Regions from separate parts of the Hymenobacter coalescens genome, predicted to be linked through region 1. Evidence: riboswitches for the same ligand, from Rfam matches in the RefSeq annotation. Region 1 holds a riboswitch; each other region holds the start of a gene.
What was found. Region 1 has a riboswitch for S-adenosylmethionine ahead of ACYVKQ_RS18755 (O-acetylhomoserine aminocarboxypropyltransferase/cysteine synthase family protein). Riboswitches for the same ligand answer to the same signal wherever they lie in the genome.

Region 2: it holds a riboswitch for S-adenosylmethionine, as region 1 does, so the genes downstream of both, ACYVKQ_RS06230 (phosphoadenylyl-sulfate reductase) here and ACYVKQ_RS18755 (O-acetylhomoserine aminocarboxypropyltransferase/cysteine synthase family protein) in region 1, are expected to answer to the same signal.
Region 3: it holds a riboswitch for S-adenosylmethionine, as region 1 does, so the genes downstream of both, metH (methionine synthase) here and ACYVKQ_RS18755 (O-acetylhomoserine aminocarboxypropyltransferase/cysteine synthase family protein) in region 1, are expected to answer to the same signal.
Region 4: it holds a riboswitch for S-adenosylmethionine, as region 1 does, so the genes downstream of both, ACYVKQ_RS08575 (amino acid permease) here and ACYVKQ_RS18755 (O-acetylhomoserine aminocarboxypropyltransferase/cysteine synthase family protein) in region 1, are expected to answer to the same signal.

Annotation. Positions count from the first base shown of each region.
Region 1 covers NZ_BAAGRA010000019.1:565,415-571,301, forward strand. Annotated here, with positions in the region: gene ACYVKQ_RS18745 (homoserine dehydrogenase) at 1-277, opposite strand, end outside; gene ACYVKQ_RS18750 (homoserine O-acetyltransferase family protein) at 255-1,289, opposite strand; gene ACYVKQ_RS18755 (O-acetylhomoserine aminocarboxypropyltransferase/cysteine synthase family protein) at 1,518-2,903, opposite strand; SAM riboswitch class I at 3,276-3,395, opposite strand; gene ACYVKQ_RS18760 (LysM peptidoglycan-binding domain-containing protein) at 3,678-3,980, opposite strand; gene ACYVKQ_RS18765 (lipocalin family protein) at 4,182-4,601, shown strand; gene ACYVKQ_RS18770 (erythromycin esterase family protein) at 4,728-5,887, shown strand, end outside.
Region 2 covers NZ_BAAGRA010000007.1:147,163-153,049, reverse strand. Annotated here, with positions in the region: gene hemH (ferrochelatase) at 1-947, shown strand, start outside; gene ACYVKQ_RS06235 (hypothetical protein) at 1,025-1,768, opposite strand; SAM riboswitch class I at 2,014-2,106, shown strand; gene ACYVKQ_RS06230 (phosphoadenylyl-sulfate reductase) at 2,422-3,168, shown strand; gene cysD (sulfate adenylyltransferase subunit CysD) at 3,300-4,214, shown strand; gene ACYVKQ_RS06220 (sulfate adenylyltransferase subunit 1) at 4,327-5,598, shown strand; gene cobA (uroporphyrinogen-III C-methyltransferase) at 5,746-5,887, shown strand, end outside.
Region 3 covers NZ_BAAGRA010000019.1:24,681-30,567, forward strand. Annotated here, with positions in the region: gene metH (methionine synthase) at 1-2,700, opposite strand, end outside; SAM riboswitch class I at 2,771-2,887, opposite strand; gene ACYVKQ_RS16585 (hypothetical protein) at 3,080-3,202, opposite strand; gene ACYVKQ_RS16590 (PA14 domain-containing protein) at 3,485-4,567, shown strand; gene ACYVKQ_RS16595 (alkene reductase) at 4,758-5,887, shown strand, end outside.
Region 4 covers NZ_BAAGRA010000011.1:184,693-190,579, reverse strand. Annotated here, with positions in the region: gene ACYVKQ_RS08585 (TonB-dependent receptor plug domain-containing protein) at 1-1,715, opposite strand, end outside; gene ACYVKQ_RS08580 (lysostaphin resistance A-like protein) at 1,819-2,547, opposite strand; gene ACYVKQ_RS08575 (amino acid permease) at 2,784-4,268, opposite strand; SAM riboswitch class I at 4,592-4,684, opposite strand; gene ACYVKQ_RS08570 (hypothetical protein) at 4,847-5,026, shown strand; gene ACYVKQ_RS08565 (hypothetical protein) at 5,149-5,887, opposite strand, start outside.

The DNA.
Region 1 (5,887 bases):
GGCGCAGCGCCTCGCTCACCAGCCGGAAGGCTTCGTCGGCGTCGTCGATGACCTCCACCAGCAGGTCCAGGCTCGCATCGTCGAGCAGGTCGTCGGCGTGGAACTCAAACCGCTCGGCGGGCAGGGGGCGCAGCTTGGTGGGGTTCTTCACCGCAATGCGCGCCACCGCAAACGCCGTTTCGGGGCGCTTCTGCAGAATATCGTACAGCCCTTGCCCCACGCAGCCGAAGCCGATCAGGCCGATGCGGGTGGGGTTAGTGGGCGAAGGTCTGGACATAGAATCGTTCGAGAAAATGCGCTATTTGCGCGGTTTCGATCAGGAAGCCGTCGTGGCCGTAGGGCGAGTCCATTTCGGCGTACATGGCCCCCGGAATGTGGCGGGCCAGCAACTGCTGCTCGCCAGGCGGAAACAGCACGTCCGACGAAATGCCGAGCACCAACGTCCGAGCCTGCACTCCGGCCAAAGCCGTGGCCACGCCCCCGCGCCCACGACCCACGTGGTGCGAGTCCATGATGTAGGAGAGCGTAACGTAGCTGTACGCGTTGAAGCGGGCCGTGAGCTTGTCGCCCTGGTACTGCTGGTAAGAGCTGGCCCGGTAGAACGCCGGCAAGGTGTCGTGGTCAGGCTCCACCTGGGTACGGCCGTAGGCGTCGTAGCTGCGGTAGCTGAGCAGGGCCACGGCGCGGGCCGCGCGCAGGCCCTGCTTGCCGCCGTCGGGGCCGCCGCCCTCGTAGGTGCAGTCGGCCTGAATGGCCAGGCGCTGGGCCTCGTTGAAGGCAATGCCCCACGGCGAATGCTGCGCGTTGGTAGCCAGCAGCACGAGGTGCTCAAACACCTTCGGCTGCTGAATGGCCCATTCCACCGCCTGCTGCCCGCCCAGCGAGCCGCCGATGACGGTGTGAATGCGTTGCAGCCCGAGGTGCTGCCGCAGCTGCTCGTGCGCGGCCACCAGGTCGCGCACCGTCAGGCGCGGAAAAGCCTGGTACAGCGGCCGGTGATGGGGCGGCACGGGCGAGGCCGGCCCGGTGCTGCCGTAGCAGGAGCCGAGCACGTTGGCGCACACAATAAACCAGTCGGCCGGGTCGAAATAATGGCCCGCGCCGAACAGGCCCGGCCACCAGCTCAGCACGTCGGCGTTGGCCGTCAGGGCGTGGCACACCCACACCACATTGTCGCCGGCCGCGTTCAGGGTGCCGTAGGTGTGGTAGGCAATCTGCACACCGTCGAGCCGCCCGCCGCATTCCAGCGGCAGCGGCTCGGGCAGGCTCAGCACTTGGGGGTTGCTCATAGCGGCTTCCTCTCGGAGGTGAAAGGATGTAGAATAGACCGCGGCCGAAGCCGCAGCCGGAAAAACAATTCTTTGCTTCCGGCCCCTCCCGCTACGGAAGAGGCCGGAAAGCAAAGAGGCCGGGGCAGAGACGACGCGCTTTCTCCCGAAACGCGCCGCCCGCGCCCCGCTGCTGGACGGGAAGCCGGGCCATGGCAGCGGACCAGCTTCCCCAGGTTCCCTCCCTTGTTAAACTTCCAGCGTAGCGGGGTGCCCGGCTTGTTGTTCGAGGAGGATTTCGCCGTCTTCCTCGGTGGGGCGGTCGGCGCTCTGCCGCACCGCGTCGAACGCGCGCTGCAGGTCGCCCTTGATGTCGTCGATGTGCTCCAGGCCCAGCGAAATGCGCAGCAGCGTGGGCGCCACGCCGGCGGCGCGCTGCTCGTCGTCCGACAGCTGCTGGTGCGTGGTGGCCGAGGGCTGAATGATGAGCGTCTTGGCGTCGCCAACGTTGGCCAGGTGGCTGATCAGCTGCAGGTTATCAATGAACTGCGTGGCCGTTTCCTTGGAGCCTTTGATGGCGAAGGTGAGCACGCCGCCGAAGCCGCGTTTCAGGTACTTGGTGGCCAGCTGGTGGTAGGGGCTGCTTTTCAGGCCGGGGTAGTTCACGGCTTCCACCTGCGGGTGCTGCTCCAGCCATTCGGCCAGCTTCTGGGCGTTTTCCACGGTGCGGTCCACGCGCAGGCTCAGCGTTTCGAGGCCAATGAGCAGCTGCCAGGAGTTGAACGGGCTGATGGAGGGGCCGAAGTCGCGCAGGCCTTCCACCCGGGCCCGGATGATGAAGGCGATGTTGCCGAATGGGCCGTTCTTGCCGAATACGTCGTTGAACACCAGCCCGTGGTAGCCCTCCGAGGGCTCCGTAAACTGCGGAAACTTGCCGTTGCCGAAGTCGTAGGTGCCGCCGTCCACAATCACGCCGCCGATGCTGGTGCCGTGCCCGCCGATCCACTTCGTGGCCGACTGCACCACGATGTGCGCGCCGTGCTCCAGCGGCCGGAACAGGTAACCGCCCGCCCCGAAGGTGTTGTCGACGATCAGCGGAATGTCATACTTGCGGGCCAGGTCCGCAATGGCCTCGAAATCCGGAATGTTGAAGCCCGGGTTGCCGATGGTTTCCAGGTACAGCGCCTTGGTGTTCTCGTCGATCAGGCTTTCGAAGCTCGCGGGGTTGTCGCCGTCGGCAAAGCGCACTTCGATGCCGAGGCGCTTAAACGCTACCTTGAACTGGTTGTAGGTGCCCCCGTAGAGGAAGGAGGTCGAAACGAAGTTGTCGCCGGCCTGCAGGATGTTGTTCAGCGCCAGAAACTGGGCCGCCTGCCCCGAACCCGTGGCCAGGGCGGCCACGCCGCCTTCGAGTGCCGCCACGCGCTGCTCGAATACGTCGGTGGTGGGGTTCATCAGGCGGGTGTAGATGTTGCCGAACTCCTTCAGGGCAAAGAGGTTGGCGCCATGTTCCGCGTTCTTGAATACGTAGGAAGTCGTCTGGTACAGCGGCACGGCGCGGGCCCCGGTGGTGGGGTCGGGCTGCTGGCCGGCGTGCAGTTGCAGGGTCTCGAAGTGCAGGTTTTGAGCGGACATACGTAGGCTGAAAAGAGGGTTGTGGATGACAGAATCGATGCGGGAAGGCAGCTACGCGCTGCCCAAAGCAGCGGCGTATGCCAGCGTGCGGCTCAGCGCCCGGAGTAGCTCAACGGGTGCGGCTAAGCCACGTGCCGCCCGGAAGCCCGGCGGCCAATAAAAAACGAGGAAGGGTAGGAGCGGGCATCAGCGGCCCGCACGTGACACTACCAACAACAGCAACAACACAGGTCAGCAGCGCGCATCGGGTGCGGCTGCGTGCGGGCACCGGCGGGGGCGCCAAGCATTACGGGCAAAGCCGTAACGGGCGCCGCGGCGGTGCGCGGAGACGGGAAGTTGTCGGGTGTAGGGAGGTAAGTGTTCATAGCACGCGGTTTATTTGCCCCCGGTCTGATAGTCAGCGGGGCAGGATTTGGCACCTGCCAGCTTGTGCATTGCTGGTGGTTGCCAGAGGGTCGTGGAGCCTGTTCTCTCGCCTCTTCGGAATAAATGCGTCAAAAAAAGCCTGCGCCGGAAGCACGGGTGGCACAAAGGTAGTACCGGATGCATAAAACGCAAATCCGGCAAAAAGTTTTCCGCCACTTGCAGAAAATGCTTTTCAGGACCGAATAAGGTGCATTAGGCCTCTGAAACAGGCTGCTACGGCGAGTATAATGTGCGGTTGGCGTCCGGCAAAAAGGCTGGTCTTCCCCGCACAACCTAGCTCCCGGCAAACAAAAAGCCGCCCCGGGGTCGGACCGGGGCGGCTCAATAATCAGAGGCGATGGAAGCGTCTTACAGCTTCGGCAGCTTCAGTACCTGGCCCACTTCGATGTGGTCGGGGTTGGAGCCGATGGTGGACTTATTGGCGTCGTAGATCTGGTGCCATTTGGAGGCGTCGCCGTAGTGGTTCTTGGCGATTTTCGACAGCGAGTCGCCGCTTACCACGGTGTAGCTCTCGCCCTGCGCCGCGGCCGGCTGTGCGGCCGCCGGCTGCGCCTTGTTGCCGAAGAAATCGGTAGCGCTGCCGGTTTGGGGCTGGGTAGGTTGTACGGGCTTCTTCTCGCCCTTATCGCTCAGGAAATCAAAGAGTCCCATAGTGTGGTCTTGGTTGAGGTGTGGGGAACGAAGGCCGCCATACCGGGTACAGCGGATTCGAGGTGCTTTACGCGGCCGCTTGGGAATAGGTTCGGCTTAACCCTTTGGCCGACTGCCCGTAAGAAACGCCCAACGGCAACCAACCCGACGGTAGCCGCGAAGCGCACCCCCTACATCCATTCTCCATTCCAGACACTCCCCATGAAACGACCATTCAACACCCCCCTGCACTACTTAGCCAGCCTGCTCATGCTGCTGACCCTTGTGACCTACGCTTGCGGCAGCAAGGAAGGCAAAGTAGAAGGTGTCAACATGCTCTACGGTACCGAAAGCAAGGTGTGGAAAACCCGCAAAGAGGAAGATGCCACCGGCGACAAGGTCAAGCAAACGTCCGAGCAGAAGCAGGAAGAAATCCGCTTTTTTGCCAACGGCCAGTACGTAATGACCTCGCCCACGCAGTCGATCAATGGTAAATACACCTTTGACCAAGCCGGTAAGAAAATCACTATGACGCCCGACAACGGCAACGCCAGCAACACTTTTGACGTGGCCACGCTGACCGACGACCGCCTCACGCTGCGCAGCCCCGACGGCGCGGAGCTGCAGCTGGAAGCGGAGTAAGTACGCCGTTGATATGATACTATAAAAAGGCCCTGCCAGAGCTGGCAGGGCCTTTTTTGCGCGTGCTTACCCACTGTACAAAATTGATTGCATCCACTAGCTTGCGGAACTTTAACTGCTAGTGTGATGCATCATCGTCTGCCTTGGCGCTTATTCGGGTTATTCGCCCTCGGCCTGTTCCTACTGAGCGCGCCCGTTCGGGCCCAAATGGCCGAGCCGCTGCCTGTGCAGCCGGTTCGCACCATCAGCCCCACCGACCCTGATTTTCGGGACCTGGCGTTTTTGCAGCGCGAAATTGGCGCGGCCCGGGTGGTGATGCTGGGCGAGCCTACCCACGGTGAGGGCAACGTATTCGAAGCCAAAATTCGCCTTGTTCGGTTCTTGCAGCAGCGCATGGGTTTTACCACCGTCGCCTTTGAAAGCGGCTTCTACGAGCTGGACCGTGGGCAACGCGCCATTGAAGCCGGTGTGCTGGTGCCCGAAGCCGTAGCGGGCGGGGTGTTTCCGGTCTGGACGAGCACCCGGGAGTTTCAGGCGCTGCTGCCGCTGCTGGGCCGCGGCGGCCTGCGCGTGGCGGGCTTCGACAACCAGCTGACCGGGCCGTACCAGGACGAGCTGCTGGAGGAGCTGGAAGCCTTTCTCAAACCCGAAAAAGGCGCCGACGCCATTGCTTACAACTACCTGGACGAGTGCCTGGGCGTGATGGGGGAAATGTATTTGTTTCCGCCCACGCACCAGCCGGCCCTGTTTCAGTTGCAGCTCGGCAAAGCGCGCAAGCTGCTGGAAAAGGTAGCCGTCGGCCCCGACGCCCGGCGGCGCGAGCGGGCGGCCTTCTGGCTGCAAACGCTGCGCAGCCTGCATTCCCTGGCCCACGATTACGCCACCAACGACCCCAGCGCCAAAACGGAGCAGGAATTCAAAGCTCCCGACAGCAACCCACGCGACGCGCAGATGGCCGACAACCTGCTGTGGTACCTGCGCCAGCGCCCTCAGGAAAAAGTCATCTGCTGGGGCGCCCTGCCGCACTTGGCCAACAAGGTGGAGGCCCTGGACGACGCCGAAATGAAAGCCTACCACCCGATGGGCCGGGCCGTGAAAGCAGCCCTGGGCCCCGACGCGGTGTACGTGCTCGGCACGCTGGCCGGTGGCGGCACCCACGGCTTTCTGGGCATGGGCGGCTACCAGCCCGTGCCGCCGCCCGCTCCGGGCACGCTCGAAGCCGAGCTGCTGGCCACGGGGCACGAGTACGGCTTTGTGAGCCTCAAACACGCCGCTGCGGGCCGGCG
Region 2 (5,887 bases), on a different contig from region 1:
TCAACGAGTTTCTGACCGACCCCCGCGTCATCGACATGCCGGCCGCGGTGCGCTACCCGCTGTTTCAGGGCATCGTGGTGCCGCTGCGCGCGCCCAAGTCGGCCAAGATCTATCAGCAGCTCTGGGACGAGCGCGGCTCCCCGCTGCTCTACCACGGCCTGGATCTGCAGAAGCTGGTGCAGGAAAAGCTCGGCAAGGAGTACCTAGTGGCCTTCGGCATGCGCTACCAGAACCCCAGCATCGAGTCGGCGCTGGAAGAACTGCGCGCCGCGGCCGTAGAGCGCATCATTGTGCTGCCGCTGTTTCCGCAGTACGCGGCGGCCAGCACGGGTTCGGTGCAAGAGAAAGTAATGGAACTGGTGGGCAAGTGGTGGGTAGTGCCCAGCGTGAGCTTCATCAGCACCTTCGCCGACGACCCCGGCTTCATCAACACCTTCGCCACCCTGGGGCTGGAGGAAATGAAGAAGCACTCCTACGACCATGTGGTATTCAGCTACCACGGCATTCCGGAGCGTCACGTGCTAAAGGGCAGCCACAAAGGCTACTGCAAGCTCGGCACTTGCTGCAGCCACTACAACAAAAACAACCGCTACTGCTACCGGGCCCAGTGCTTCGAAACCTCGCGGCTGCTGGCCAAGGCCATGGGCCTGACGGAAGATCAGTACACGGTGTGCTTTCAGAGCCGCCTGCAGAGCCGCCTACGCGACCCGTGGCTGCAGCCTTACGCCGATGAGGTGCTGAAGGAAATGCCGGCCAAAGGCTACAAAAACGTGCTGGCCTTTAGCCCGGCTTTCGTGGCCGACTGCCTGGAAACCACCATTGAGGTAGGCGAAGAATTCAAGGAAATGTTTGAGGAAGCCGGCGGTCAGCATTGGCAGCTGGTGCCCAGCTGCAACACCCACCCGCTGTGGGTAAATGCCGTAGTAGACATGGTGCGGCGCCATTAGGCGGCCGACGGGTAGCTAGCAGAAGGCGTCGGACAGGGTTATTCCTGGTCGACGCCTTTTTCATGGACCGAACTAGCTCAGGGCTGCCCGGCCGGCGCCCCGCCGAAGCGGTACTGCACGCCGATGCCGGCAGCCAGCCCGAGGGTGGAGGGAAAGTCGCGCTGCAGGGGAATAAATACGCTGCTGCTGAAATTCAGCCGAAAATGCCGCGACAGGCCCACGTAAATGTTGCCGCCCGGCTGCAGCACGGGCCCGGTGCGGCCGGACTGTTCGCGCACGTTCGCCACGAACGCGCCCTGCACGTCGTCGAACCCGCTGCTGACGGTGCGCCAGCGCGAAAAGCGCATCGCCGTGATCTTGACGGCTGCGCTCAAGGCGAAGTCGGGCTCGGGCATCCACACATAGGTAGGCTGCACGAAAGCGTAGCTGTAGCGTACCCGGTCGGAGGCGCGAAACTCGCCGCAAAGGTCGGGGCAGAAGGTGGAGAAGGCGTAACCGGCCCCGTAGCCCATACCGCCGTACAAGCTCCAGCGCTGGCTGCCGGGCCGGAAAAAGGCGTATCCGGCGCCGGCCTCCCCGGTGTAGGCCCAGTGACCGTGCTTGCCACGAATGCGCTGGTGCGCGCTGCCAAGCACCGTCAGGCGGTCGGTCAGGGCGTAGGCAGCCTGCACGTCGGTGCCGTGGGTGCCGGCGTTCAGCGCCAGTTCGGTTTCGCCGCGCTGCTGCACCAAGGGCGTCTGCAGGGTGTGCGGCACCACGGCGGCGCAGCCGCTCAGCAGCAGCAACAGCGAGGCTTGGGAAAGAATAGTAGCAGTGCGCACGGAATTCGGAGGCTGACGATGGTACAGGCTTGACTTGAAATCTACCCGCGTGGTTGTCAGGTCCGGCCGGATTATTTTCCGAAGCTTTTCGGATCGGTTCGTATCCACGAAACGGGCAATGAACGTAATTATTGGTGCAGCCCGCAAAACATTGGCGCGGTTGCTGTGGTTAAGGCCGCAATAAAAGATTTGCAATTCTGGAATTCGTGCCGCTACCTTTGCAGCATCAATTCTTCTCAGGATTGTTTTTATACAGAGGCGTGGAGAGACAGGCTCTACGAAGCGCCGGCAACCATCGGGACAGTCCCGAACGGTGCCAATTCCTGACCATATAAAAACACCGACGTCGTGCATTCCGACCTCACTCCCCGCGCAAATTTTATCGGCTCCGCTGCCTCGCAGCCGGGCCTTTTCGGCTTCAACGGCTCCTGTTGCTGTTGTATGCCGACGCGCCGCGTGTGTTGTTGAGGCCCCACGACCTCTTTGCCGTTTTGCTGGAAACGCCTGACAACTAAGCGCTGCCGCTCCGCGCGTCGTTGAGCCGTGCCTGGCGCCGCCCGAATTCGGCGCGCTGCTCCTTCCAGCTTCCCTCTTCTTTCTGCTTTTCGACCTTGCCCGCTGTTTGCAGCGGTTAGGGCTTATTTCTGCTGCGCATGTCGACTTTAATCGATGCACAGGTGGCGCAAATCCGTCAGCAATTAATTGGTGCTGATCCCTTGGATATTCTGCGCGTCATTTCCGCTGAATTTGCGGGCAAGGCTGCTTTCTCCACTTCGTTTGGCCTCGAGGATCAGGTAATTACGCACCTGATTTTTGCCCACGATTTGCCCATCGAAGTATTCACCCTCGATACGGGCCGGAATTTTCAGGAGACCTACTCCACATGGAGCAAGACCGTGCTGAAATACGGCAAAACCATCCGTGCTTATTACCCCAACCAGGATGAAGTAGCCGCGCTGGTGGAGCGCCAGGGCCCCAACGGTTTCTACGAAAGCGTAGACGCCCGCAAAGCCTGCTGCCACGTGCGCAAAGTGGAGCCACTCAGCCGTGCCCTTGCCGGCCAAGCCGCCTGGGTGACGGGCCTGCGCGCCGAGCAATCGGCCAACCGCAGCGGCATGCACGCGGTGGAGTGGGACGCCGCCTACCAGCTGTTCAAGGTCAACCCGCTGCTGGCATGGACCTGGGAACAAACCTGGGCTTTCGTCCGCGAGTACAGCATTCCACACAACCCGCTGCACTTGCAGGGCTTCGTGAGCATCGGCTGCGCGCCCTGCACCCGGGCCATCAAGCCCGGGGAAGACTTCCGCGCCGGCCGTTGGTGGTGGGAAGACCAATCGGCCAAGGAGTGCGGCCTGCACCAGACGGCCGCCGTGCCCACGGCCACGCTCGAAGGGCGTTAACCATTCCTGCTGACCCTGACGACCGGAACAGGCCACTCTAGCGCCTAACTCCCGCCCCACTACCGCATTCCCCACTTTTCTTGACTCCTCACAATCGGTCCGAAATGGCCGAACAGGCACCTCCTTGCCGTATGCCTACGCTCCCCCGCCTAGATTACCTCGACCGGCTCGAAGCCGAAGCCATCCACATCCTGCGCGAAGTGGCCGGGCAGTTCCAGCGCCCGGCGCTGCTGTTCTCGGGTGGCAAAGACTCCATTGCCCTGGTGCGCCTCGCCCAGAAAGCCTTCCGCCCCGGCAGGTTTCCCTTCCCGCTGGTGCACATCGACACCGGCCACAACTTCCCGGAGGTGCTGCAGTTTCGTGACGAGCTGGCCGCCGAGCTGGGCGAGCAGCTGATTGTGCGCCGGGTGGAGGACACCATCAAGCAACGCGGCCTGCGCGAGCCGGGCGGCAAGTTCCCGAGCCGCAACGCCCTGCAGACCTACACCCTGCTCGACACCATCGAGGAATTTGGCTTCGACGCTTGCATCGGCGGGGCGCGCCGCGACGAGGAAAAGGCCCGGGCCAAGGAGCGCATCTTCTCGGTGCGCGACGAATTCGGGCAATGGGACCCGCGCCGGCAGCGCCCGGAGCTCTGGAATATCTACAACGGGCAGATTCAGCCCGGCGAGAACGTGCGGGTGTTCCCGATTTCGAACTGGACCGAGCTGGACGTGTGGAACTACATCCAGCGCGAGAACATCCCGCTGCCCAGCATCTACTTCGCCCACGAGCGGCGCTGCGTGGTGCTGCCCTCGGGCCAGCTGCTGGCCGTGACCGAGCACCTTGCCCTCGACGCCACCGACGAGCTGACCACCCGGCAGGTGCGCTTCCGCACCGTGGGCGACGCCACCTGCACCGCCGCCGTGGAAAGCGACGCGGCCACGCTGGAGGCCATCATCGAAGACATCCTGCAGGCCAAAGTCAGCGAACGGGGCGCCACCCGTCTCGACGACAAGATTTCGGAAACCGGCATGGAAGACCGGAAGCGCAACGGCTACTTCTAAGGGGTGATTAAGTGACTAAGTGATTAGGCTTTGAGCTTATGGTCTTGCCCAATTACTCCCACACTTCGAACACCTAATTACTCAATCACCTAATCACTTAATCACCTCAACAGTGGACCTTCTCCGATTCATCACCTGCGGCAGCGTCGACGACGGCAAGAGCACGCTGATTGGGCGTTTGCTGTACGACTCCGACGCCGTATCCTTGGACGTACTGGCGGCGCTGGAAGAGCAGAACCGCACCTCGGCCGCCGGCACCGTGGACCTGGCCTTGCTCACCGACGGCCTGCGCGCCGAGCGCGAACAGGGCATCACCATCGACGTGGCGCACAAGTACTTCACCACGCCGCGCCGCAAGTTCATCATCACCGACACGCCCGGCCACGTGCAGTACACCCGCAACATGGTGACGGGCGCTTCCAACGCCGACCTAGCCATCGTGCTGGTCGACGCCCGGCAGGGCATCGTGGAGCAGACGCGGCGGCACACCATCGTGTCGGCCCTGCTCGGCATCAAGCGCTTCGTGCTGGCCGTGAACAAGATTGACCTGGTGGGCTACTCCGAGGCCGTGTTCCACGACATCGTGGCGGATTACGCGGTGGTAGCGGCGCAGCTCGGCATCAAGCAGGTGGCCAACATTCCCATCAGCGCCCTGCACGGCGACAACGTGGTGAAGACCTCCGGCAACTTGCCCTGGTACAAGGGCCCGAGCCTGCTGGAATACCTCGAAACAGTACCCGTAACCACCGAGGCTACCACCGATGCCGGCCGCTTCCAGGTGCAGTACGTCATCCGACCGCAGAGCGTGGAGCTGCCCGACTACCGCGGCTACGCTGGCCGCATCCAGAGCGGAGTGTACCGCCGCGGCGACAAGGTAGTGGTGCTGCCCGCCGGCATCGAAACGACGCTGGAAGCCATCGAAATCAATCAGCAGGCAGTGGAAGTGGCCGTAGCCCCGCAGGGCGTGGTGCTCCGCCTCGCCGACGACGTGGACGTGAGCCGCGGCGACACCATTGTGCCCCTGGCGCAGGCCCTGGAGCCCACGCGGGAGCTGGAAGCCACGCTGTGCTGGATGGTGGAACAGCCCCTCCGCGCCGGCCGCAAGCTGCTGGTGCAGCACCACACGGCCAGGACCCGCGCCGTGGTGCAGGCCATCGTGGGCAAAACCGACATCCAGTCCTTTGCCCAGCAGGAGGCCACTGAAGCCAAGCTCAACGACATCGTGCGGGTGCGGTTGAAAACGGCCGCGCCGCTGGCCGCCGACACCTACCAGCAGAACCGCACCACCGGCGCGTTCGTGCTGCTCGACGAGCAAACCGGCGCCACCCTGGCCGCCGGCCTGATCGAGCAGACGGCCCTGGTGGAGCCCGAATTTGAGATTTAACCCGCGGCACTGGGTTCGTCGGGCCCGGTGCCGGTGAGGCCCTGCTGCCCGCGGGCAGCCCACTTCACTCACTCCGGGGCCTTGCCGCCGCCTGGCCCAACGACCCACCCGCTCACCGGCTGCCGCAGCCGCTATTTCCTCCTTGCCATGTCTTCTTTCGTTGTTCCTCGCCTGACCGTAGTAGGCGCCGGCCCCGGCGACCCGGAGCTGATTACCGTGAAGGGCGCCCGCGTGCTGGCCGAGGCCGACGTGGTGCTCTACGACGCACTCAGCAACGTCGAACTGCTCC
Region 3 (5,887 bases), 540 kb from region 1:
GTCGCGCAGCTGCAGGTACTCCCGAGCCACGTCGTTGGCAAAGGCGTCGCGGCCCAGGCCCAGCAGTTGCGAGGCCACCGGCACGGCGCGCGAGGCGTCGTTGACGTGAATCACTGGTCCGCCGTAGGCCGGCGCGATGCGCACGGCCGTGTGCAGGCGTGAGGTGGTAGCCCCGCCGATGAGCAGGGGCACGCGCAGGCCGCGCTTTTCCAGGGCCTGGGCCACGTACACCATTTCGTCGAGCGAGGGGGTAATCAGCCCGCTCAGGCCCACGATGTCAGCCTGCAGGCGCTCGGCTTCGCTGACAATCTTTTCCAGCGGCACCATCACGCCCAGATCGATGACCTCGTAGTTGTTGCAGGCCAGCACCACGCCCACGATGTTCTTGCCGATGTCGTGCACGTCGCCTTTCACCGTGGCCAGCAACACCTTGCCGGCTGTTTGCCGGGCCTCGGTGCCGCCCGACAGCGCCGCCGCGTCGCGCTCGGCCTGCATGTAGGGCTCCAGCCAGGCCACGGCGCGCTTCATCACGCGGGCCGACTTCACCACCTGCGGCAAAAACATCTTGCCCGCCCCGAACAGGTCTCCCACCACCGTCATGCCGGCCATCAGGGGGCCTTCGATGACGGGCAGCGGCCGGCCGAGTTGTTTGAGGGCTTCCTCGGTATCGGCTTCGATGTAATCAGTAATGCCCTTCACCAGGGCGTGCTCCAGGCGCTTCTGCACCGGCCAGCCGCGCCAGGCTTCGGCCTCCACGACCTTGGCCGCGGCGCCGCCCTTGGTCAGGCTCAGCAGCTCGCCCAGCTGCACGAGGCGCTCGGTAGCATCGTCGCGGCGGTCGAACAGCACGTCCTCCACGGCTTCGAGCAAGGGCTTGGGCACCTCGTCGTACACGGCCAGCTGGCTGGGGTTGACGATGCCCATGTCCAGCCCGGCTTTGATGGCGTGGTAGAGGAAGGCCGCGTGAATGGCCTCGCGCACGGGGTCGTTGCCGCGGAAGGAGAACGACACGTTGCTGACGCCGCCGCTGGTGAGGGCGCCGGGCAAGTGCTGCTTGATCCAGCGCACGGCCTCAATGAAGTCGATGGCGTAGCGGCGGTGCTCCTCGATGCCGGTACCCACGGTGAGGATGTTCGGGTCGAAGATGATGTCCTCGGCCGGCAGGCCTACCTCCTCGGTCAGGATGCGGTAGGCGCGCTGGCAGATGTCGATGCGGCGCTGGAAGGAGTCGGCCTGGCCCTGCTCGTCGAAGGCCATGACGATGACGGCGGCCCCGTAGGCGCGCACCAGCCGGGCGTGGTGCTTAAACACTTCCTCGCCTTCCTTCAGCGAAATGGAGTTGACGATGCTCTTGCCCTGGGTGCACTTCAGGCCGGCTTCGATGACCTCCCACTTCGAGGAGTCGATCATCAGGGGCAGGCGGGCCACGTCGGGCTCGGAGGCAATCAGGTTCAGGAAGGTGGTCATGGCCTCCACGGAATCGAGCAGGGCCTCGTCCATGTTCACGTCGAGCACCTGGGCGCCGCCTTCCACCTGGGCGCGGGCCACGGCCAGGGCTTCTTCGTACTGGCCGGCCCGGATCAGGCGGGCAAAGGCCCGGGAGCCGGTCACGTTGCACCGCTCGCCCACGTTCACGAATAGGCTTTCGGGGTAGATATTCAGCGGTTCCAGCCCGCTCAGGCGCGTGGCCCGGGGCCGCACTGGCAGCGGGCGCGGGGCGTAGCGGTCGGTGAGCTTCGAGGCCTCGGCAATGTGCAGCGGGGTGGTGCCGCAGCAGCCGCCCACGATGTTCACCAGGCCTTCCTGGAGGTACTCCTCCAGCACGGCCGCAAATTCCTGGGCCGATTCGTCGTAGCCGCCGAAGGCGTTGGGCAGCCCCGCGTTGGGGTAGGCCGATACGTAGCAGTCGGCCAGGCGGCTCAGCTCCTGCAGGTACACCTTGAGCTGCTTGGCCCCAAGGGCGCAGTTCAGGCCGATGCTCAGGATGGGCAGGTGGCGCATGGAGTTCCAGAACGCCTCCACCGTTTGGCCCGACAGGGTGCGGCCCGAGGCGTCGGTGATGGTGCCCGATATCATGATGGGCACCACGCGCCCGCCCTCGTCGAAGAAGCGCTGGGCGGCAAACAAAGCCGCTTTGGCGTTCAGGGTGTCGAAGATGGTTTCGATCAGCAGCGCGTCGCAGCCGCCGTCAATGAGGCCGCGCACCTGCTCGTGGTAGGCCGTGGCCAGCTCGTCGAAGCTGACAGCGCGGAAGCCCGGGCGGTTCACGTCGGGCGAGAGCGAGGCCGTGCGGTTGGTGGGTCCGATGGCCCCGGCCACGAAGCGCGGGCGCTCGGGCGTGCTGTACTCATCGGCGGCGGAGCGGGCCAGCCGGGCGGCCTCGTAGTTCAGCTCGTACACGATGTGCTCCAGGGCGTAATCGGCCTGGGCCACGGTGGTGCCCGAGAAGGTGTTAGTTTCGACGATGTCGGCGCCCGCGGCGAAGTACTCGGCGTGAATGCCGCGCACCACGTCGGGGCGCGTCAGACAGAGCAGGTCGTTGTTGCCGCGCAGGGGCTTGGGATGATCCTGAAACCGCGTCCCGCGGAAGTCTTCCTCGGTGAGCTGGTGGCGCTGAATCATGGTGCCCATGGCGCCGTCGAGCACGAGCACGCGCTGGCGGAGCAGATCGGCGAGGGGGGAGGCGGGCAGAGTCGGCATGTGGCTTTCGGAATTGAGGTGCGCAAAGCGCTATCCAGAAAGCCCCGGCAACCCGAGAAGGTGCCGGTTCCGCTCATCTTTTCCGAACGCGGCTTGCGCCGCCTCGGATGGGAGTTAGCACCTCTGCCGCAGCGGCTGGTTGCTAAGACGTCACAGGGCCCAGTCCCTCAGTCTTTCTGGATAAGCTGTAGCGAAGATAAACGACGCTCCAGTAATTAGCAAATCAAGTAAATATAATATTGTTAAAATCATATGGAAAATAAACCTGCGGAGCATCCGGGCCAAACGGCAGCGGCAATGCGCCACCGGCTATGAGCGGCGCAAAAAAAGCCCCGGCACCGTAGCGGGCCGGGGCGGTTAGCTGGCTGCGGAAGCCGAATTAGTCTTTTTTGACGCAGTTCGGGACGGTCTTGCCTTCCTTCTTCTTGGTGCCTTGCTGCTCGTAGCCTTTCCAGCACGGATCGTCTTTTTTATGGGAAGCGGTGGCTTTCTTAGTCGGCATGGGAATGGAGTAAGTGGCTGGGTGAATCACACTTACCCCAGGAAGTACGGCATTCCCCCGTTCTTGTTGGACTCCACGCAGCTTGTTCGATCAGCAGGCCCTGGCAGCAGACGCAAACTCATTTTTTGTCGTTCAACCGTGTAGGGCGCTTCGCCGCCAATGAGCAGTACGACGCGCCGCCAGCCGCATCCGCCCGACATTTGACTGGGGCTACTTTGCGGCCGCAGCAGACCACCGCCCGCGGCCCGTTGGGTACCGAACACGAACCGATCTACTTGCACCATGCGCACCGTTACGCTTCTGAGCCTGCTGCTGCTGGCCCGAATGGCCGGAGCCCAAACCGCCGCCCTACCCACCGGCACGGGGCTGCAGGCGGCTTACTACAACGGCACCAACTTCGAGCAACTGGTGCTGCGCCGGCGCGACGCAGCCATCGATTTCAGCTGGAACAAGCGGCCGCCGGTGCCCGGACTGGGGGCGGAGTATTTTTCGGTGCGCTGGGAAGGCTACCTGCTGGCTCCGACGACGGGCGTGTACGAGTTTTCGACGGTGATGGACGACGGGCTGCGGGTGTGGCTGGGCAGCAAGCTGCTCCTCAACGCTTGGCGCGAGCAGGACCACGTGCCCGCCGTGGTGCGCATCCGCCTGGAGGCGGGGCGCTACTACCCGCTGCGCGTGGACTACTTCCAAACCATCCTCGATACCCGGGCGCTGCTGCGCTGGCGCTTGCCCACGGGCGGCGCGCCAGTGGCCGTGGGCAGTGCCCATTTGTTTGCGGCGCTGCCTGCTTCGGCCCGGCCCATACCGCCCGCGCCGGCGGCACCGCCGCCGGGCCCCGTGCCCGCTCCGACCGTGGCAACCACCCCGCCGGCACCCCAACCCGCCATGGCCACGCGGCCCCGGGCCGCGAGCCGACGGGCGGCTCCTGCGGCCCGGCGGGCCGCGGCCGCGCCGGCCGTTGCCAGCGTACCGCCCGTAGCCGCGCCCCCGACCGACTCGCTGCCCGACCTGACGACCCTGAACACGGGCACGGCGCTGACCCTGCGGCACCTGTACTTTGAGCAGGGCAAGGCACGCCTGCTGCCCACGTCGCAGCCCGAGCTGAACCGGCTGGTGCGGGCACTGCGGGCGCAGCAGGCGCTGCGCTTCGAAATAGCCGGGCACACCGATAACGTGGGCGACGCCGCGAAAAACCAGCAGCTTTCGGAGCAGCGCGCCCGGGTAGTGCGGGCCTACCTGGTGCAGCGCGGCATCGACTCGGTGCGGCTGACGGCGGTGGGCTACGGCGGCGCGCGCCCCGTGGCCGACAACCGCGACCCGCAGCAGCGCCCGCGCAACCGCCGGGTGGAGCTGGTGGCGCGCTAGCCGGGCTCGCCGTACCGGCAATTGTTTCGGGCAGCGCGGTACCCTGCAAGAAACCGCCCGCGTGGCCGGGAGCCATAACCTGCAGCCCGATTTTGGGGTTTGAGTGCCATTGTGCCCACGTCGGGCCCTTGACAACCTTGAACCCAGAGCCACCAGCCGCATTCGGCAGGGGCCAATTTGACAGACTATTATGAGCCACCACACTCCGCTTCTGCTCTCGCCCTACAAGCTGGGCGCCATCGAGCTGGCCAACCGCCTGGTAATGGCGCCGATGACGCGCAGCCGGGCCACCAACCCGGGCAACGTGCCCACCGATTCCATCGTCACCTACTACCAGCAGCGCGCCACGGCCGGCCTCATCATCACCGAAGGCTCGCAGGTGTCCGCGCAGGGCGTGGGTTACATCAATACGCCCGGCATCTACACCCAGGAGCAGGTGCAGGGCTGGAAGCGCGTGACCGAGGCCGTGCACGCGGCCGGCGGGCGCATTTTCGTGCAGCTCTGGCACGTGGGCCGCGTGTCGCACCCGGCCTTTCACAACGGCGAGCTGCCGGTGGCGCCCTCGGCCATCAAGCCCGAGGGCGTGAAGGCCTTCACCGGCCAGGGCTTTGAGGAAGTGCCGACGCCCCGCGCCCTGGCGCTGGAGGAAATTCCGGGCGTGGTGGAGCAGTTCCGCCAGGCCGCCCGCAACGCCGCCGCCGCCGGCTTCGACGGGGTGGAAATCCACGGCGCCAACGGCTACCTGCTCGACCAGTTTCTGCAGGACGGTGCCAACCAGCGCACCGACGAGTACGGCGGCAGCGTGGAAAACCGCGCCCGCTTCGTGCTGGAAGTGGTGCAGGCCGTGGTCGATGAGCTCGGTGCCGACCGCGTGGGCATCCGCCTCTCGCCCCAGGGCAGCAGCAGCATCCAGGATTCCGACCCGGTGGGCACGTTCAGCTACGTCACCGAGCAGCTGAACCGCTTCGGCCTGGCCTACCTGCACGTCATCGAAGCCCTGCCCGGCCACCCCATGGCCCGCAAGCCCGGGGCCGAGGCCGTGGCCCCGCACCTGCGCCGCATCTTCCAGAATACGTTTATCCTGAACGGCGGCTACACCCAGGAAACGGCCGAGGAGGCGCTGGCCGGCCAGGAAGCCGACCTGATTGCCTTCGGGGTGCCCTTCATTGCCAACCCCGACCTGGTGGAGCGCTTCCGCAGCGGCGCGGCCCTCAACCAGCCCGATTTTGCCACCTTCTACGTGCCCGGCGACAAGGGCTTCATCGACTACCCCTCGCTGGCCGAAACCGAAGCCGCGCCGGCGGCCGTCGATTACCAGAA
Region 4 (5,887 bases), on a different contig from region 1:
AAGGGCGGCCTGGCCACCGCTTCGGGCCAGGGCGGCAGCAGGCGAATGAGCAGGTTGCTGTTCTTGCCCTGGCGGGCCTGAATCAGGACCTGTGCCGTGTCGGCCCACTGAAAGCCGGTGAAGAGAAACCGGCCGTCGGCGTTGGTGGTGCCCTGCAGAATCTCTTGCTTGGGCCGCTTGGTAAACAGGGTCACCTGTACTTGGTCGGCGGGCTTGCGGCCGGCGGGTCGCAGCACTTGCCCGCCGATGCTCAGGCCCTGCTCCAGCGGGTATAGCCGCGCCGCGGCCGGCTGCTGCTCCAGCAGCTCGCGCCACACAAAGCGCCGCCAGCCCTGGGTCAGCATGAGGTAGTCCACGGCCAGCAGGGCTTCGGGCTGCCCGTCGCGGAAGTACCAGGCCGGGTCTTCCACGAAGCCGCGCAAGTCGGAAGTCAGCAGCAAGTTGGTGAGGATGTTTTCGCCGAAGGCTGCTGTCCCGGGCACCTCGGGCGTCTGGGTAGCCGCCACCGAGAGGTCGGCCGCGACGGGCTGGCCGGCCGCGTCGCGCACTTCCACGCTTACCTGCACCCGCTCCTTGGGGCCGTAGCTGGCCTTGTCGGGCGTGAGCGTCAGGCGCGGCGTGCCGGTGGGCGGCACGAACACCAGTCGCTCAGCCTGCGGCACACCGGCCCCGTCGAACAAGGTGAAGTGGGCCACTCCGGCCGGGAAACGGTTGCGCGGAATGCGGGCCGAAAAGGCCGCGCCGTTGGCCACCTGGGCCTGTCCGACAAAGGCCACCTGCCCCCGCACGTGCGCCACTACCGTCACGGGGGCCGCCGCCGGGCCGGTGGGCTGGTCGCGGCGCTGCACCACCAGCATGAGGTTGTCGGCGATGGTGCGCACCGCCAGGGTGTAGCCCGTGGCCTGCGCGGCCGGGAGCGGAAACTCCGCCGTGCCGCCGCCGGGCAGCTTCACGCGGGCGCGGTAGGTCTGGCCCGGCTCGGGCCGCAGCGGAAAATGCCCCATGCCCCGGTGCCGGGCTTCAAAAGCCACTACCTCCTGGTTTTGCGCGTTGAGCACGGTACCGCTGACGGCCAAACCCAGGCCCGCCGCGTCGGTGGCCTTGAAGGCCACGGTGTTGTCGAGCCCGGCTACCAGGTTGCCGCCTTCGGGAAAAAACTGCACGTCGGGACGGGCCGCGGCGGGCGCCGCCGTGACCAGGCGGCTTTTGCCGGCCGCCACCGGCTCGGCCGGACGGGCGCTGCTCCCCACGGCGAGCCGGTACACGGGCAGCCGGCGGGTGAAGAGCAGCTCCGGCGCCGCATTGCGCATCCAGGAAGTGTAGGCGCGCACGGTGTATACGCCCGCCGCCAGCGAATCGCCGAGCGCAAACTCGGCCGCGGCCCCCGCCCGGCGCAGGCGCAAGGTGCGTTGGGTGAGCACGCGGCCGTTGGGCGCCAGCAGGTCGGCGTACAGTACCCGGCTCAGCGTGTCGGGCCGGTGCTGGCCGGCCTCCACCACGTAGGCCCGAAACCACACGGTTTCGCCGGTGGCGTAGTAGGGCTTGTCGAAGTGCAGGTACACTTTCTCGGGGTTCTCCCCGGCGTAATACTCCGCCAGGCGGGTCAGAATACGGGCCACCACGGGGTCGTCAGCCGCTCCGGCGTAAGCGGCGCCCAGCAGGGGCGGCAAGGATAACAGGGCCCCCAGGCGGGCCAAGCGAAACCAATCAGGCATAGCAGAAGGGATAAGGCAGAAAAGCCGCGTAAGTTGCGCGGCTGGAGCATCGCGTGCAAGGCGGGCGGGGCTTTTTTGGCTTGGTGGCCGGTCCGTCACGCCCTCAGCGCAACCCGCCGCCGGCCGGGCGCCGCGTCAGGCGCCCAATGGCGAACATGCCCAGCAGCAGCAAGCCCAGCGTGAGCCCCAACACCCCGGCGCCGGACCACCCAGTCGGCAGCATGTCGCTCACCGAATCGTAGTGCCGCAGGGCCGGCAGAAACCCCGCCCCGAAGGCCACGGCGTTGTTGAGAAAATGCAGCCAGATGCAGGCGGCCAGCGAGCGGGTGCGCACGTACACCCAACCCGCCAGCAGCCCCAGCAGAAAGGCGCTGACGGCCTGCGCGGGGTTCAGGTGAAACAGGCCGAACAGCAGGCTGGACTGCAGAATGGCCTTGCCCGAACCGTAGTTTCTTTCCAGTCCCGGCAGCATTACTCCCCGAAACAACAGCTCTTCCAGCACCGGCGCGGCCACGCAGATGGTGAACCCCGCCGCCACCGGAAACGCGGCCAGCTTCTGCATCACCGACTCCAATTGCCACGACGGCAGGCCCAGGTGGTGCACCTGGCTTCGCAGGATTAGTTGGGCACCGGCTATGCCCAGCATGGCCGCATATACCCCCGGCTGCTCACGCGGCGCCAGCAGGCGCAGCGGCAGCACGCGCGACTTGCCCGCGTACCACATCAGAAACACGATGATCAGCGCCTTGGCCGAGTCGGTGGCCAGCAGGGTTACCAGCATGGTATGCCGGTGACTGGTGCCCACCAGGTTGGCCACGGCAAAGAACACCACCCCCAACAGGGCTAGCAGGAGCAGGAACCAACCCAATACCGCCCAACTCTCTTTGTAAGTGGGATATACGACCCTGGCTACGACGCTTTTTTCGCCGGCTGATGCTGCTGAATCGGAATAAAGTTGTTCCATAAGGCATTGCGTATCGGGGCAAAGTAAAGCAAACCGCCAAGCCTGAACGCACGAAGCCGCTGGTGGCGTACCAGCGGCTTCGGCGGTTATGAGTGCAGCGTAAGCTAGGCGACCTGATTGCCCGGCGCTTCCACCGTCGGGTTCACCACTAGGCCCTGGCCCAGCTTGCTGTGCTTTTTGCCGTAGAAATAGTAGATAACCAGCCCGATGGCCAGCCACACGAACAGGCGGAGCCAGGTGTCGCCGGGCAGGCTGAGCATCATCACCAGGCAGGTGACCACGCCCAGGATGGGCACCAGCGGCACCCACGGCGTGCGGAAGGCGCGCGGCGCATTTGGCTCCCGCTTGCGCATGATCAACACCCCGATGCACACCATCACGAAGGCCAGCAGCGTGCCGATGCTGCACATCTCGCCCACCACCTTGATGGGCACCAGCCCGGCAAACAAGCTGATGAACACGCCCAGCAGCAGGTTGGACTTGTGCGGCGTCTGGAAGCGCGGGTGAATCTGCGAGAACACCCGCGGCAGCAGCCCGTCGCGCGACATGGAGAAGAACACGCGGCTCTGGCCCAGCAAATCCACCAGAATAACGGAGGTGTAGCCGATTAGGATGGCCCCGATGATGGCCGTCAGCAGCCAGCCCTTGTAAGGCGTGTGCTCGATGGCCACGGCCACCGGCGCGGCGCTGTTCTTGAACTCGGAGTAGTGCGCCAGGCCCGTCATCACGTAGCCGAACACCACGAACAGCACCGTGCACACCAGCAGCGAGCCGATGATGCCGATGGGCATGTTGCGCTGCGGGTTCTTGGCTTCCTGGGCCATGGTGGCCACGATATCGAAGCCGATGAAGACGAAGAACACCACGCCCGCCCCGCGCAAGATGCCGCTCCAGCCGTACTCGCCGAAGGTGCCCGTGTTGGCCGGGATGTACGGCTGGTAGTTGGCCGGGTTGATGTACTGCCAGCCCAGGGCGATGAACACCAGCACCACCGATACTTTCAGGGCCACCACCACGGCGTTGAACCAGGCCGAGCCCTGCGTGCCGCGGATGATGATGGACGTAATGGCCAGCACCACGATGATGGCCGGCAGGTTCAGCCAGCCGCCCACCACGCTGCCGTCGGCCAGCGTGGCCGTTTCCCAGGGCGACATGACCAACTGGGGCGGCAGGTGCAGCCCGAAGATGCCGAGGAACTTCACCAGGTACTGCGACCAGCTGATGGCCACGGTGGCGGCGCCCACCGAGTATTCGAGCACCAGGTCCCAGCCGATAATCCAAGCAAACAGCTCGCCCATGGTGGCGTAGGAGTACGTGTAGGCCGAGCCGGCCACCGGCACCATGGACGCAAACTCGGCGTAGCACAAGGCCGAAAACGCGCAGCCGATGGCCGCCACGATAAACGAGAGCGTCACGGCCGGGCCGGTGTGTTCGGCGGCGGCGATGCCGGTGAGCGAGAACAGCCCCGCCCCGATGATAACCCCGACGCCGATGGCAATCAGGTTGAGCGGCCCCAGGCTACGCTTGAGCGTGTGCGAGCCGGTCTCCGCGGCTTCGAGCCGCAGCAGTTCCAATGATTTTTTGAGCATAAAGCGGAAATAGCCCGGGCCACGGCCCGCGCAACGGTGGCGCCCTGCCCCACCGTGACGCCGCCGCACACGGCGGGCGCCACCGGACCGGCCGGCAGGGCAAAAAGGTAAACGGGGGGAGGATGAGGGCCGCCTAAGTAGCGGCCGGCCACCGCAGGGGTGGCGAGGAAAGCCGTGGTAGTTCAGCAGCGCGAACCCACGGCCTCAGGGATGCTTCAACAGCAACAACACCCGGGCAGCTCCGCCGCGGCAACGGCGCAGGGCTGCGCCGTGCGGCGCGTGTACAAAGCGGTAAAGTAGTCGGGGAAGCCCACAGCAACTTGTTTTTATATGGTCAGGAATTGGCACCGTTCAGGACTTTCCCGATGGTTGCCGGCGCTTCGCAGAGCCTGTCTCTCCGCGCCTCTCTATAAAAACAATCCTTCAGGAGTAAAGAATTGATGCCGCAAAGGTAGGGCCGGGCAGCCGGAACTTGCAAACTCCGCAATACCGGGTAGCGTTTGGGCGGGCGCTGCCACCAGCTTGCCGGCATGCCAAAACTGTATTTCTCCTGACTCTGCCTGCTAGCCCTGCATGGCGTGTCCGTCGTTCCGAGCCACACCGCCGGGCCGAACGTGGTTGTGATGCGGGTGCTGGAACTGCCGGGCAAAGGCACGCTGATCGTTTCCCGCAGCAGCGGGCATTTCAGCACCGGCTCTTCCGGCAAAGGCCTCAGGGCGTCCGGGGCAGGCCGCCAGGCAGCCCTTCGGCAGCCGTAACGGGAAGGCTACCGGCCCTAAAGAACCTTTTCTGGGTCCGGCAACCCGGTTACGCTGGTGTTTGTCGAAGGCACGTGATGCCCGCCGTTTCGGGCCGGCCAGGCGGCCGCGCCGGTTACCAATTAGTAGTTGTACGACACGCCCGCCGACACCGCGGTGGACTGCCCCAGGTTACGGCCCGATACGTACCGGCTCGCGCCCAGCACCACGCCGAAGCCCTTGGTCACGGGCTTGTACAGGCTCAGGCCGATGCGGGTGTAATCCACGCGGGTGGCGGTGAAGTCCCCGTCGAAGCCGGGCTGGACAATGTCGGTGCCGTTGCTGCCCGATTCCTGCACCGAGGCCCAGGCTTCGGCGTACACGTTCAGGCCCGCGTAGCCCACCTTGGCGTCGGCCAGGAAGGCGTTGGGCACCCGGGTGGTGCGCAGGCTGTAGCCGGCCTGCCCGGTCACGAACACGCCCGAGGGCGTACGCAGGTGCGCAATGCCCAGGGTGGTGTACTTGGTGGCGCGGTTGCCGATGGCAATGATGTAGGCCAGGCCCGGGTCGTTGCGGTAATTGCTGGCCGGGGTGCTCACGCCCACCACCCCGAGCAGATCCAGCTGGCTGCTGCCCACCGGCGCCGAATACGACTTGAACTTCAGCAGCACCGACACGTCCTGCAGCCCGCTGCGGGTATTGGTGTAGCCCTCGTCCTGGAGCACGGCCCGCGCCGCCCGCCCCGTCGACTTGATGTAGGGCAGGCTCAGTACCGCCTCGATTTTATCGGTCAGGCCGTAGTTGGCGTACACGCTCACCGACGACACGCGCACTTCCCGGAAAATCGGCACTGCGTCTACCTTGTCCGGGACCAGGTACACG